3 regions of the Clostridium ljungdahlii DSM 13528 genome follow, and region 3 is predicted to be linked to each of the others. Evidence: predicted binding sites of a transcription regulator. Region 3 holds the regulator's gene; each other region holds the start of a gene.

Region 1 (4,722 bases), 860 kb from region 3:
CTAATGACATTTACTTTAATCTGACCAGGATACTCTAGCTCTTCTTCAATTCTCTTTACTATGTTCCTTGCCATTTCAATAGCACCTGCATCATCAATATTTTCTGGTTTAACCATTATTCTAAGTTCTCTTCCCGCTTGAATGGCATATGACTTTTCTACACCTTCACATGTATTTGCTATTTCTTCAAGTTTTTCTAGACGCTTAATATAAGCTTCCAGTGTTTCTCTTCTAGCACCAGGCCTTGCAGCAGAAATAGCATCCGCTGCTTGAACGAGTACAGCTTCTAAGGATTGAAATTCTACATCTCCATGATGAGCTGCAATAGCATTTACAATTATTGGTGATTCTCTGTATTTTTTAGCAACCTCTGAACCTATAACGGCATGAGGACCTTCAACTTCATGATCCACTGCTTTACCTATATCATGAAGCAATCCTGCTCTTTTAGCTATAGTTGGATCTATGCCAATTTCTGATGCCATAAGTCCAGCTAAATAGGCAACTTCCACAGAATGTTTTAAAACATTTTGACCATAGCTGGTTCTATACTTCAATCTTCCTAACAATTTTACTAATTCCATATGAAGGCCGTGCACGCCAGTTTCAAAAGTGGCCTGTTCTCCTTCTTCTTTAACATTATTTTCAACTTCTTTTTCAGCTTTTTGAACCATTTCTTCGATTCTTGCTGGGTGTATTCTTCCATCAATTATAAGTTTCTCCAGTGCTATTCTTGCAACCTCTCTCCTTATAGGATCAAAGCCCGACAATATTACAGCTTCAGGTGTATCATCTATTATTAGATCCACACCAGTTAATGTTTCAAGAGTCCTTATATTTCTACCCTCTCTACCTATTATTCTGCCTTTCATTTCGTCATTAGGTAAAGGTACAACATGTACTGTAGTTTCTGCTACATGATCAGCAGCACACCTCTGGATAGCACAAGTTATAATTTCTCTTGCTTTTTTATCAGCTTCTTCTTTAGCCTTTGTTTCAATTTCTTTAATCATCATCGCAGATTCATGTTTTATTTCCTTATTAACTTGTTCTAGTAAAATATTCTTAGCCTCTTCAGAACTTAGTCCTGATAACTTTTCTAATTTTTCTCTTTGTTTCTTATATAATTCCTCTACACTTATCTGTAATTTATCTATGTCCTGCTGCTTTTTATCTAGGCCACTATCTCTCTTTTCAAGAGCATCACTTTTCTTATCTAATAACTCTTCTCTCTGGATTAACCTTCTTTCAAGTCTTTGATTTTCATTTCTTCTATCTCTAGACTCTTTATCAAAATCATTTCTTAATTTATGAATTTCCTCTTTAGCTTCTAGTATAGCCTCTTTTTTTTGGGTTTCAGCCTGTTTTTTTGCCTCTTCCTTTAATCTATTAGACTCTTCTAAAGCCTGTGATTTTATAACAACTGCCTTCTTTTTGATCATATTGAATTGAACTATCAAGGCAGCTGCTACTAGTATACCAGCAATAACCTCATATATTATTATGGAATTCACATGAACACCTCCTTTGCTCTTATTATGTAAATCTATAATTCAGTTAAATATGCAAGCATAGAAAAGGTGCCATATTTATTCAATTGGTAATTCCTAAATACATGATAAACCAGAATTTGTCTTAATTTTATATTATATTTTAATTATTGTCAAGTTATATGCATTTTATTCTCTCAAACAAAATTTGGTACTTATTTTTCATTATAAAAGGGAGTAATTTACTCCCCTTTATAAACTATTTATCAGAATGTTTTAAATTATCTTTTTTATCAATTTTACTATCAACATTATTTTTATCTTTGTCTTCAAGAGAATTCTTTTTTAAAGAAGGTAATTTATATTTTTCCCTTATCTTGCTTTCTATCTCAACTAATATATCATTATTTTCTTTCAAAAATTGTTTTGCATTTTCCCTGCCTTGTCCAAGCCGTGTTTCTTTATAAGAAAACCACGCACCACTTTTCTGTACCAGTTCTTCTCTAACACCTACATCCAACACATTTCCTTCTCTTGAAATACCTTGATTGTACATTATGTCAAACTCTGCCTGTTTAAAAGGTGGAGCTACTTTGTTTTTAATAACTTTTACTCTTGTTCTATTACCTACTATGGTATCTCCTTGCTTTATAGAATCTATTCTTCTTACATCCATTCTAACTGAAGAATAAAACTTTAAAGCTCTTCCACCAGGCGTAACCTCAGGATTGCCGAACATAACTCCTACTTTTTCTCTTAATTGATTTATAAATACTGTTACACACTTTGATTTATTTATAGAAGATGTAAGTTTTCTAAGGGCTTGAGACATAAGCCTAGCTTGAAGTCCTACATGTGAGTCTCCCATTTCTCCCTCTATTTCAGCTTTCGGCACAAGTGCTGCTACTGAATCCACTACCAAAACATCTATGGCATTAGATCTTACAAGTGCTTCTGTTATCTCCATAGCCTGTTCTCCAGTATCTGGTTGGGATACAATAAGATTATTTATATCTACTCCTAAATTTTGAGCATAAGAAGGATCTAGTGCATGCTCTGCATCTATAAAAGCTGCAGCCCCTCCATTTTTCTGAGCTTCCGCAATTATATGAAGTGCCACCGTAGTCTTACCTGAAGATTCAGGACCAAATATTTCTATTACCCTTCCTCTTGGAACACCACCTATACCTAATGCTATATCTAAGTCAAGGCAGCCTGTTGAAATGGCATCCACATTTAATACACTGTGTTCTCCTAGTTTCATTATGGCACCTTTTCCAAATTGTTTTTCTATCTGTCCCATAGCTGATTCTATAGCCTGTAATTTCTCATTACTTAAATTTGCCAAGAAGTTCACTTCCTCTCTAATACGAACGCATGTTCTGTATAAATTATATACTATCTACACTATACAGTCAACAGTTTTTTTCATAATTCTGTATTTAGCTTTAATTATGAACACTTAAAAACATTTTAATCAACTATACTTATAATTATCTGTCTGTCCTTATAACTTCTTTATTTTTCAGAAAATAATCTATACCTGAAATTAAAGTCATTATTATAGCTATACCCATAGCAACATCTGTAACTAAATTTAAAACTTTGTGAGGACGGTTCAAAAATCCCCTAAGTAAACTTAAGGATACATGATTATAAGTTAAATTTAAAAGAGCAAGAATTATAGCAATTATTTGTGTTGCAGTTTTAGCTTTTCCCCAAGGACTTGCAGCTATTACCATTCCTTCTGCTGCTGCAATTGTCCTAAGCCCTGTAACTGCAAATTCTCTAGCTACTATTATCACTGCAACCCAAGATGGTATTATATGGTACTCTACAAGACATATAAGTGCAGTAGTAACCAAAAGTTTATCTGCTAGGGGATCCATAAATTTCCCAAAATTTGTTATTTGATTTCTGCTTCTAGCTATATACCCATCTAATTTATCTGTAATAGATGCTAATATAAAAATAGCTATTGCAATAAGCTTACCATAGGGCATCCCCTTTACCGTTATAAATATTAAAAAAAACGGAATCAATATCATTCTAAGCATTGTAAGTTTGTTTGCTAGATTCATTTCATACAACTCCTACTAAATCATATTCAAGGATATGAGTAATTTTTACGTTAACCATAGTACCTATTTTTAAAGTTTTTTTACACTTTATATATATAACTCCGTCTATATCTGGAGCCATTTCATAACTTCTTCCGTACCACAGTTCTCCCTTTTTTCCCTCCACAATTACTTTGTAAGTGCTGCCAATTTTACTTTTATTTATGGAAGTCATTACCTGCTTTTGAAGTACCATAAGTTCTCCTTCCCTTGCAGACTTAATCTCCTCGGGAACCTGATTTTTCATTTCTGCAGCTGCAGTTCCTTCCTCTCTGGAATACTTAAATACACCTAAGTTATCAAATTTCATAGTACTTACAAAGTCCTTTAGTTCTTCAAAATTTTCTTCTGTCTCTCCAGGAAAGCCAACTATTATTGTAGTCCTAATTGCAATACCTTTTGCTCTAGCTCTAAGCTTATCTATATTTTCTATTATGTCTAATTTTCTTCCTCTTCTTCCCATAAGCTTCAGTATGGAATCACTTATGTGCTGAATAGGTATATCTATATACTTACATACTTTATCATTCATTGAAATTTCATTTATGATTTCATCTGTTAACTCTTCAGGATAGCAATACAAAAGCCTTATCCACTCTATTTCATTAATTTTAGATATTTTTTGAATGAGTTCAGGAAGCATTTTTTTACCATATATGTCTATTCCATATCTTGTAGTATCCTGTGCAATAAGTATTATCTCCTTAACACCTTGATTAGCTAAATCATTACATTCATTTATTATGTTTTCAATGGTTCTACTTCTATACTTTCCCCTAATTTTAGGAATTATACAGTAGGTACAGTGATTGTCACATCCCTCTGCAATTCTCAAATAAGCAGTATATGTTGAAGTAGTAAGTATTCTTTTTCCTTCATTTATATTAGAATCACTGTAATCACAATTATAAATCCTACTGTTGTCAGTTTCAATACATTTCCTTATAGTTTCATTTAACTTATCATAATCATTTACTCCAAGCATTATATCTATTTCTGGCAATAACTCCATAAGTTCCTTACCATACCTCTGAGCCAGGCATCCTGTTACTACAATTAATTTGCAATTAAATTTTTCTTTATACTGTGACATTTCAAGTATTGTATCTATG
Region 2 (4,722 bases), 1.1 Mb from region 3:
ATGTATGAAGGAACAAAAGAAGATATTTTCAACTCAGTTAAAGAATGTATTAGAAAAGGACATGATTCTAAAAAAGGATATGTTTTAAGCACAGGCTGCCAAATTCCAATGAACACTCCAATAGAAAAGGTTGAAATGTTTATGGAAGCTGGAAGAACCTATGGAAAATATCCTTTAAAATTGTAAATTAAGATAAGTAATTTAAGAGAAGAAAAGTCAGAAATCAGTAAACAGCATCAAGTAAATCAACATTAGAAGAAGTTTTAGGAGATGTTGATGACTTGATGAAATCCACAAAAATCATAAATGATGTTGTTTATGAGACAAAGTCATTGAGCTTAAAAATGAAAGAGGAGATAAAGAATGGAGGAAAACTAGTTAATAATATTACTGGTATAGTAAAAGACATTTCAGATTCATCAGGAAATGTTTTTAGTCTGATGACAAGACTGAATGATTCAACAAAAAGGATTGTAGATATAGTCTTCTTTATATGAATATAGACTTTGAATGTGTTGTGAAAATATACTTTATTATTTAAATTCCGTAAGATGATTCCAATATCTTCTTGGCATGCAGCGGCTGCGCAGCCTTAAATTTTTGCGTTCTTCTATGTTGACGGATTTATAAAAAGTTTTCCAAAGAGCTTCAAATTTGCCATCTGCTGAGTTTAAAATTTTAGCATCTTCCTTTTTAAATTCAGTTATGATAGCTGCCTTTTTGTTGTATATGATTGCCAGTTCTCTTTTTAAATCATGAATTATAAAATTCTGATCGGAAAATCTTTTTGTAAAATGATTGAGTATCAATGGTAAAATATTGTGATCAGGTTCTATAGGAGCATAAAAACTTAATGGTGCTATTTCTTTAAACCTTACAAATCCATTGAAGTTATGAGCTTCAGAAGTAACTTTTCTAGTATACTTGTCAACTAAAATTATAATATCATTATTTTTAGCCAAATTAATATTTGTACCATATTTATAGCAAAGTTTAAGATACTTTAAAGCAATAGAACTGGAATCTGAAATTTCACAAAGATATAAGTAATAAATATTTGTTAAAACTTTTTTGTTAAGTTTTTTTATGATGCTCTTATAAACTCTATCAAATTTATCGTACTCAGTTGGAATATTTAAAATTTCATTGAGAAATGAAGGTATATAGTCTCTTGACTTTGTTATGATACAATTTTCTCTGCAGCTGTAGGCATAGAAAATAGCTGTAAGTAAACCTTCAAAAGTATCATCATATATATATTCTTTCAAGACAGAACCTCCTATAATTCACCAGTAATTGAGGTGGATTTATCATTTAACAAAAGCAGTTTATTATTCGATGAAATTTTAGGGATAGTTAAATTGTTCATATTATCAAAGAAACTTAGTTGTTTTCCCTTATCTATTGAATTTAAATCAACTTTAGGAGAAAGAGCTTTCTTAATGCGCATATCATCAAATTTCACAGCTCCATAATATCTGCCTTTGCAAGTAATAAAATATTGTGCCCTTTTTATTACTATGCCCAGTTTTTTTAGATCAAAAAAGTCTAGTGAACCAATTCTGCGGGCACTTATTATCTTATGTGCACCGCGTATACCAATTCCAGGAACCCTTATAAGAATGTTATAAGGAGCCTTATTTATTTCAACAGGAAATAGATGAATATTGTTTAAGGCATAGGTTGTTTTAGGATCAAAGTTGATATCAAAGTTAGGATTTTTTTCATTTAATAATTCTTCTGCTTTAAATCCATAAACCCTCAGCAGCCAATCACCTTGATACAATCTGTGTTCTCTTAAAGTAGGTGGAGTTTTAATATCTGGAAGATTGGGATTGCTATTAACAGGAACATATGCGGAATAGTAAATTCTTTTTAGATCAAATTTGTTATATAAATTTTCTGTTAAATTCAGTATATTTAAATCATTTTCTTTTGTAGCTCCCACAATAAGCTGGGTGCTTTGTCCTCCAGGCACGAATATAGATGAATTTTTATATTTTCTACGGTCATACTTATTTGCAATAATATTATTTTTAATATCTCCCATAGGTTTAAAAATATCGTGCTTATTTTTTTCAGGTGCCAATAATTTAAGCGATTTTGCTGATGGCAGTTCTATATTTACACTCATTCTGTCTACAAGGGAACCGGCCTTTTTTATAAGGTCTTTGTCAGCTCCGGGAATTGCTTTCATATGAATGTAACCCCTGAAGTTATATTCATTTCTTAGTTTATAAGCAACAGTTGTAAGCAGTTCCATGGTAAAGTCGGCATTTTTCACAATTGATGAACTTAAAAACAAGCCTTCTATATAATTGCGTCTGTAAAAGTTCATTGTCAAATCTACAATTTCATCGCAAGTAAAAAAAGCTCTTTCAATATCATTGGATTTTCTATTAATACAATAAGAACAATCATATATGCAGCAATTTGTTAGAAGTATCTTAAGCAGGGATACACATCGTCCATCTGGAGTAAAACTGTGGCATATACCGCTTACATCTGCTGAACCGAGACTGCCTTTTTTTGAATGTCTATTTGAGCCCGAAGATGAACAAGATACATCATATTTGGCTGCAGAAGATAAAATTCTTAACTTTTCACCTATTTCCATACTTCATCACCAATCTTTGCACTTTTATGAATTAATTATAACTCATTTTTCCTAAAAGAACAAGTGTTCGCAAAATGAAGCTAGATAATGTGTAAAGTAATCAAAAATTTATTTGTTTTACTGTTCTAATTTAAATTTAAGACAAATGTCTGAAATTTACCTATTTTTAAATCTAATTTTTCAATATTCAAAGGAAGTATTTATCAAAAAAACAATATATAATAATTGTTAAAGAAATAACAATTATTATATATTGTTTATAACTAATTAAAGATAAGGAAGGGGTAGAGAAGTGGTTAATATTATAATTGACGGAAAAGAAATTACAGTTCCTCAAGGTGTAAGCGTTTTAGAAGCAGCACTTCAAAATGGAATTTATATTCCACATTTGTGTCATCATCCGGATTTACCAGAACTTGAATCCTGCCGCTTATGCATAGTTGAAGTTCAAGGAAGGGAAGGAGTTTTTACTTCCTGTACACTTAAAGTAGAAGATGGACTAAATATTTGTACAAAAAGTGAAAAGATTGATCATTTAAGAAAGTTAGCAATGGAATTATTGCTTGCAGCTCATCCTGAAGATTGTTCAACTTGCCCCAAATATGGAAGATGTGAATTTCAGACATTGATACAATATATGGAAGTATCGGCAACAAGAATGAGGACAAGAGTAAAAGGATTTCAAAGCAATGAAAAAAATCCTCTCTTAATTCATGATATGAATCGATGTGTACTGTGTGGAAGATGTGTGCGTGCTTGTAATGATTTGAGGGGAGTAAAGGTTCTTCAATACAATAAGAAGGACATGGAAACATATGTAGGAACTCTTCAGGATAAACTATTAAAAGATTCTGATTGCTGTTTTTGTGGAGCATGCGCAGAGGTTTGTCCAACAGGAACTATTCGTGACATGTTAAATTATTCTCCAATTGAAAAACGTGATACTTTAATTCCATGTGAAGCTACTTGTCCTGTACGTACGAATATACCTAAGTATTTACGTTTTGCAAAAGAAGGTAAATTTGCCGAGGCTACAGCAGTAATACATGAAAAACTTCCTTTCCCAGAATGTTTAGGTCGTGTATGTGCACATTCATGTGAAAGCAAATGCAGGCGTGGTGAAGTTAATGAAGCTGTGTCTATTCGTGATATTAAAAGATTTGCTGCAGAACATGACAATAATAAATTATGGAAGAAAAACAGTAAGCATCTTCCATCAACAGGAAAAACAGTTTGCGTAGTTGGAGGTGGTCCAGCTGGACTCGCAGCAGCATTTTATTTGGCTAAGCAGGGACATGAAGTTGTTTTGAAAGAAGCATATCCAAGGCTTGGTGGGCAAATGCAGTATGGAATTCCATCTTATCGGTTGCCTCGTGAGATTGTAGACAAAGAAGCCAACTATGTAAAAGAAGTTGGGGTTAAAGTTGAATTAAATACTAGAGTAGAGAAACCTAAAGAATTATTGGAGAAATTTGATGTAGTACTTATGGCTATAGGAACCCATAATGGAGTACGTCTTCCTATGGAAGGGAATGAGCTCAATGGTATTACAGTTAATACAGAATTTTTGCGAAAGGCTTCAATGGGGGAAGATACTGGAATTGGAAAGCATGTTATTGTTCTTGGAGGTGGAAATGTTGCTTTTGATTGTGCAAGAACTGCTAAAAGGCTTGGGGCAGAAGAAGTTCATTTAGCATGTCTAGAAAAACGTGAAGTGATGTTAGCTGATGATGAGGAAATTTTACAGGCTGGTGAAGAAGGTATTTTTGTACATCCTGGACAAACTTTTGAGAGAATTGTTGGTGATGATAAAGTTACCGGTGCTGCTTTCTGCAATGTTAAGAACTTTTATTTTGATGAAAATCGTAAAGCCATCATTGAAAAGGAACCAAATTCAGAGCACATTATTAATGCAGATACTGTTATATTTGCAGTTGGACAGAGAACTGCAATTAATGAAGATGCAGGGTTAAAACTTGGGCGTGGAAATTCCATTGCAGTTGAAATTGGGAAAAGTGCTAAGACGAGTGTAGAAGGAATTTTTGCCTGTGGAGATGCAGTGTATGGAACTAAAACTGTAATTGAGGCAGTTGCATCAGGAAGAG
Region 3 (4,722 bases):
GAAAATATAGATATAAGTGATATAAATACAGATTTTATACGCAAAATAACTTTAAGCGATTTATATGCGTTTATATCCTTTGCTGAAAACTATAGAAATAATGGCAATTATGCCAGAGCTAGAAAAGTAGCTTGCTTAAAATCATTTTTTAAGTACCTTTTTAGCAAAGCTAAATTGATAGATACAAATCCAGCTTTAGAGCTGGAATCTCCTAAAATAGATAAGAGGAACCCTATTTATTTAAGTTTGAAGGAAAGCAAAATTCTTTTAAATTCTATAGATGGTAAATTTAAAGAAAGAGATTATTGTATCATAACCTTTTTCTTAAACTGTGGAATGAGACTTTCAGAGCTCTGCAGCATAAATATATCAAAGATTAAGGAAGACACGTTAACTGTAGTTGGAAAAGGAAATAAGGAAAGAACTATATATTTAAACAGAGCCTGCTTGACGGCTTTAAATAATTATCTTGAAATTAGAAATAAGGATTATGACAAAATAAAAGATAAGGATGCCCTTTTTCTAAGTAAAAATCATACCAGGATAAATAAAAGATCTGTGGAAATGATGCTTAAGAAATATTTAAAAAATGCAGGACTTGACAGCAACAAATATACGCCGCATAAATTAAGACACACGGCTGCAACTCTTATGTATAAATACGGAAATGTAGATATTAGAAGCCTTCAAAAAATATTAGGTCACGAAAATGTATCTACTACTCAAATTTATACTCATGTAGATGATGAACAATTGAGGGAAGCAGTAAATTCAAATCCTTTAAGCAATGAAGAAGAATAAAGAAGTACGTCTGTTCCCTACTCTTTCAAAGAACAGACGTACTTTTTACTTGGTTTCTTTTTTCTTTTTAATTCTTATAAGGCCAGGATAATCTTCATGAGTTATATCTTTATATTTTTCTCTATCTTCTAAAATTTCTTTTAATCCATCTATATCATCAATGAATTGAACATTGATTTTGTCATCTTTTAGATCTGATTGTGAATTTTCATCATCATTTAATTGAGAATGAGAGTCATTATTATTTTTTGTGCTGTTTTCTAAATCTTCCTCCTGATACTCTTTTACTTCCTCTTTATCATCTATAATTTGGTCAATTTTTATGGCCTTCATATCATACCCTTCCATTTCAAGACATTTGCCACAGTTGTCACATTTCTTGTTTGAATCTAAATCGCAGACTTCACATTCACCGCAATTATTGCAGGACTTTTTTTCATCAAATATGCAGTATTCTCTATTCATACATAGTACTCCTTTAAATTTTATATAAATATGTATATTAATAATAATCAGTATAGAACATAAGTTTGATATTTGTCAACTTATATGATATAATTCACATAAGTAAATTAGAGGGGTGTTTTCAATGACAGAACACAATCGAGATAGACAGTTTCAAATATATGAATTTATCAAGACTCAAATTAGGGAGAAAGGATATCCCCCTTCTGTTAGAGAGATATGTGCAGGTGTAGGTTTAAAATCTACTTCTACTGTTCATAGTCATCTAGAAAAATTAGAAAAAAAGGGCTTTATAAAAAGGGATTCTTCAAAATCTAGAACCATAGAAATTATTAATAGATCTGTTCCTAAAACTACTAAAAAAGAACTAATAGATATACCTATTGTAGGAACTATAACAGCAGGAATGCCTATTTTAGCAGTAGAAAATATAGAAGATGTATTTCCCCTTCCAATAGAATATGTAAAAAATAAAAATCAGTTATTTATACTCAAAGTACAAGGAGAAAGTATGATAGATGCGGGTATATTGGATGGAGATATGTCTATAATAGAACAGACTAATTTTGCTGAAAATGGAGATATAGTAGCAGCTTTAATTGACAACGAAGCTACTTTGAAGAGGTTTTTTAAAGAGAAGGATCATATAAGATTGCAGCCTGAAAACGAAAGTATGTCTCCTATTATAGTAGATGATTGTAAAATAATTGGTAAGCTGGTAGGAATATATAGAAGGTACTAGATATTTTTACGTAAATATACAAAGAGGTAAAGTACAGGTGTAAATATGCAGAAAGTTATTTTTCTTGTAGATATGAATGCTTTTTTCATAAGTTGTGAGGCAACACGTCATCCTGAAATTATAAATAAGCCTGCTGCAGTAGCTGGAGATCCTAAAAATCGGTCAGGTATTATTCTAACTGCAAATTATGAAGCACGAAGATTTGGAGTTAAAACAACTATGCTTTTACATCAAGCTCTAAAGCTCTGCCCAGATATGGTTGTTATTCCCCCTGATCATCAATTTTATAAGCAAAAATCCAGAGAAGTTATGAGTATACTTTCACAGTATACTCCTTCTATTGAGCAGAATAGTATTGATGAAGCCTGGCTTGATATGACGGGCTGTGAAGGAATTTTTGGAAAACCGTTTGAATCAGCTAAAAGAATTATGAATCACATTAACAGTGAGTTACATTTAAAATGTTCTATAGGTATATCTCAAAATAAGTTCTTATCAAAAATGGCTTCTGATATGAAAAAACCTTCCGGCATTACAGAACTTTGGAGGCAGGATATTAAAGTAAAGCTATGGCCACTCCCTATTGAATCTATGTATGGAGTTGGTAGGCAAACTTCACAAAAGCTTCAAAGAATGGGAATTAAAACTATTGGCGATCTTGCACTTTTTAGTAGACAACATCTTATAAAAAAGCTTGGCAAAATAGGTGCTGAGATTCATCAGCTTGCAAATGGTATAGACATCTCTCCTATAAAACAACATTTAAAAAAGGATATAAAATCAATTAGTAAGTCTACTACATTAGGCGAAGATATTTCAGACATGGAACGTGCAAAAATTATTTTGATGAAACTTTCCGATGAAGTTGGAATGATGGCACGTAAATATGGGAAAAAAGGCCATACAATACAAATTAGCATCAAATATTCTAATTTTCAAACTATTACTCGGCAAACAACAGTACCTGCAACTTATTTAGTTAAGGAAATTTATTCTACAGGAATTAAGCTTCTTGAGAAAAATTGGAATTTACAATTACCAATACGGTTATTAGGGATAAGTCTTAGTGGATTTAGTGGAGATACTAGTATACAGCAGATATCAATTTTTAATATGAAAGAAATTAAGTGTGAAGAAAGATGTATGAAAGCTGCGGATAAAGTTGACAAAATAGAAAATGCCATTGATAGTATACGAAAAAAGTACGGCTATTCAATAATTAATCGTGCAGTATTGATGAAGAAAAATAATAAAGATTAATTCTTTTTTAGGGAATATAAGTAAGGCTTTTTTACATATACTTGTATCCCCTATTTTTAGATTTCATCAGGTGGTATTGAATAATTATTCTTAATGGTAGAAAGTGTAACTATAGTTTTAGTTCTTAAAACTCCCTTAATTAGTTTTATTTCATTTAAAATCTTTTCAAGAGTTTCTGTGTCTTCAGTAACAATTTTTAATGCGTAATCGAAGTCACCAGTTAAATAGTGACATTCAATTATTTCATTTTCATTTTGAATAAATTCTACAAATTTGTCTGTAAAATTTGGATTTTTAAGACTTATAAACATTATCACTGTAATATTTTTATTCATTTTCTTATTGCTAATAATTATAGTATACTTTTCTATTACTCCTGATGCATCAAGTTTTTTCAATCTATCACTTACGGCAGGTATTGATAAATTGATTTTACTGCTTATCTCTGAAGCTGAAATTCTGGAATTTTCCTTTAGTAATTTTAATATATTAACATCTATAGCATCCATATTAAGCAAAACCTCTTTTTTAATTTATTAAATATATTATAGTATATAGTTAAAATTATTAAATATATTTCAGATAATAAAATAAAAAATAAGGCTAAAATATCATTTAACCTTATTTTTTAAAACATTTTGTATAAAATTCATTGGATTTCCTAAAAGTTTTAATTTACACTATTCTTTTTTAAAATTATTAGCTGCCTGTACCATAGCTTGTATATTTTTCAGTGGAGTTGTAGTTCCCAAACCACAAGCTGGAGACAATATATGGACACCGCTTTTTAAACAATTTTTTGACAAGCTAGTTACTTCTTCTAAAGAACTATTTTGAAGAGAAAAAGTGCTTACATTTCCCATTATGGCTTTATTTGTTACATTTTCACACATTTGCTTTATGCTAGTTACAGCATCAAAACTTATAGCATCACTATGAAGTTCATTTAATTCCTTGTAAATACTTTTTAATCTTCCACATATATGAACTATAATACCGTATTTTGAATATTTATTTAATCCATCAATTATTTTATTTATATAAAAGAGTCCATATTTTCTAAAAGTGCTAGGACCTAATATTTCACCTGTTCCGCTTGGATCTGAAATAGTAATTAAATCAGCTCCTGCATTTAACTGTGCCCTTCCAAAGTTTATAAGATTATCAGTTACAAAATCCATCATTTCATGGGATTCCTTTGGTTTTACTATGAGTTCTTTATAATATTTAACAGGTTCCATAAGAGATGATGCGGTACTAATAGGACCTGTTAAATTAGCTATAATAGGTATATTTTTATTTTTTCCTTTTAAAAGTTTAATTGTATCTAATACTACTTGAGCTCTGCCACTATGGACCTCTAATTTTTTTAATTTTCTCCATTCAGTTACTGAATTAATAGCATAAGAAGAAATTCTGGGTTCGCTTATTTTTGTTCCTAAAAATACTTTTGA

What was found. Region 3 encodes LexA, which represses DNA repair genes until DNA is damaged. Its sites were predicted from a motif close to CNAACANNTGTTNG; they were not measured.
Region 1: the regulator LexA is predicted to act here: its motif matches at 2,861-2,874, upstream of recA (recombinase RecA).
Region 2: the regulator LexA is predicted to act here: its motif matches at 2,674-2,687, upstream of CLJU_RS14930 (putative DNA modification/repair radical SAM protein).

The regions. Positions count from the first base shown of each region.
Region 1 covers NC_014328.1:1,425,443-1,430,164, reverse strand. The annotation lists gene rny (ribonuclease Y) at 1-1,514, opposite strand, end outside; gene recA (recombinase RecA) at 1,750-2,838, opposite strand; gene pgsA (CDP-diacylglycerol--glycerol-3-phosphate 3-phosphatidyltransferase) at 2,984-3,571, opposite strand; gene rimO (30S ribosomal protein S12 methylthiotransferase RimO) at 3,573-4,722, opposite strand, start outside.
Region 2 covers NC_014328.1:3,343,924-3,348,645, reverse strand. The annotation lists gene CLJU_RS14945 (methylcobamide--CoM methyltransferase) at 1-186, shown strand, start outside; gene CLJU_RS14940 (hypothetical protein) at 282-497, shown strand; gene CLJU_RS14935 (TIGR03915 family putative DNA repair protein) at 534-1,268, opposite strand; gene CLJU_RS14930 (putative DNA modification/repair radical SAM protein) at 1,280-2,617, opposite strand; gene CLJU_RS14925 (FAD-dependent oxidoreductase) at 2,910-4,722, shown strand, end outside.
Region 3 covers NC_014328.1:2,287,053-2,291,774, forward strand. The annotation lists gene CLJU_RS10315 (tyrosine recombinase XerC) at 1-801, shown strand, start outside; gene CLJU_RS10320 (hypothetical protein) at 847-1,266, opposite strand; gene lexA (transcriptional repressor LexA) at 1,391-2,008, shown strand; gene dinB (DNA polymerase IV) at 2,054-3,268, shown strand; gene CLJU_RS10335 (Lrp/AsnC family transcriptional regulator) at 3,325-3,777, opposite strand; gene CLJU_RS10340 (methylcobamide:CoM methyltransferase MtbA) at 3,949-4,722, opposite strand, start outside.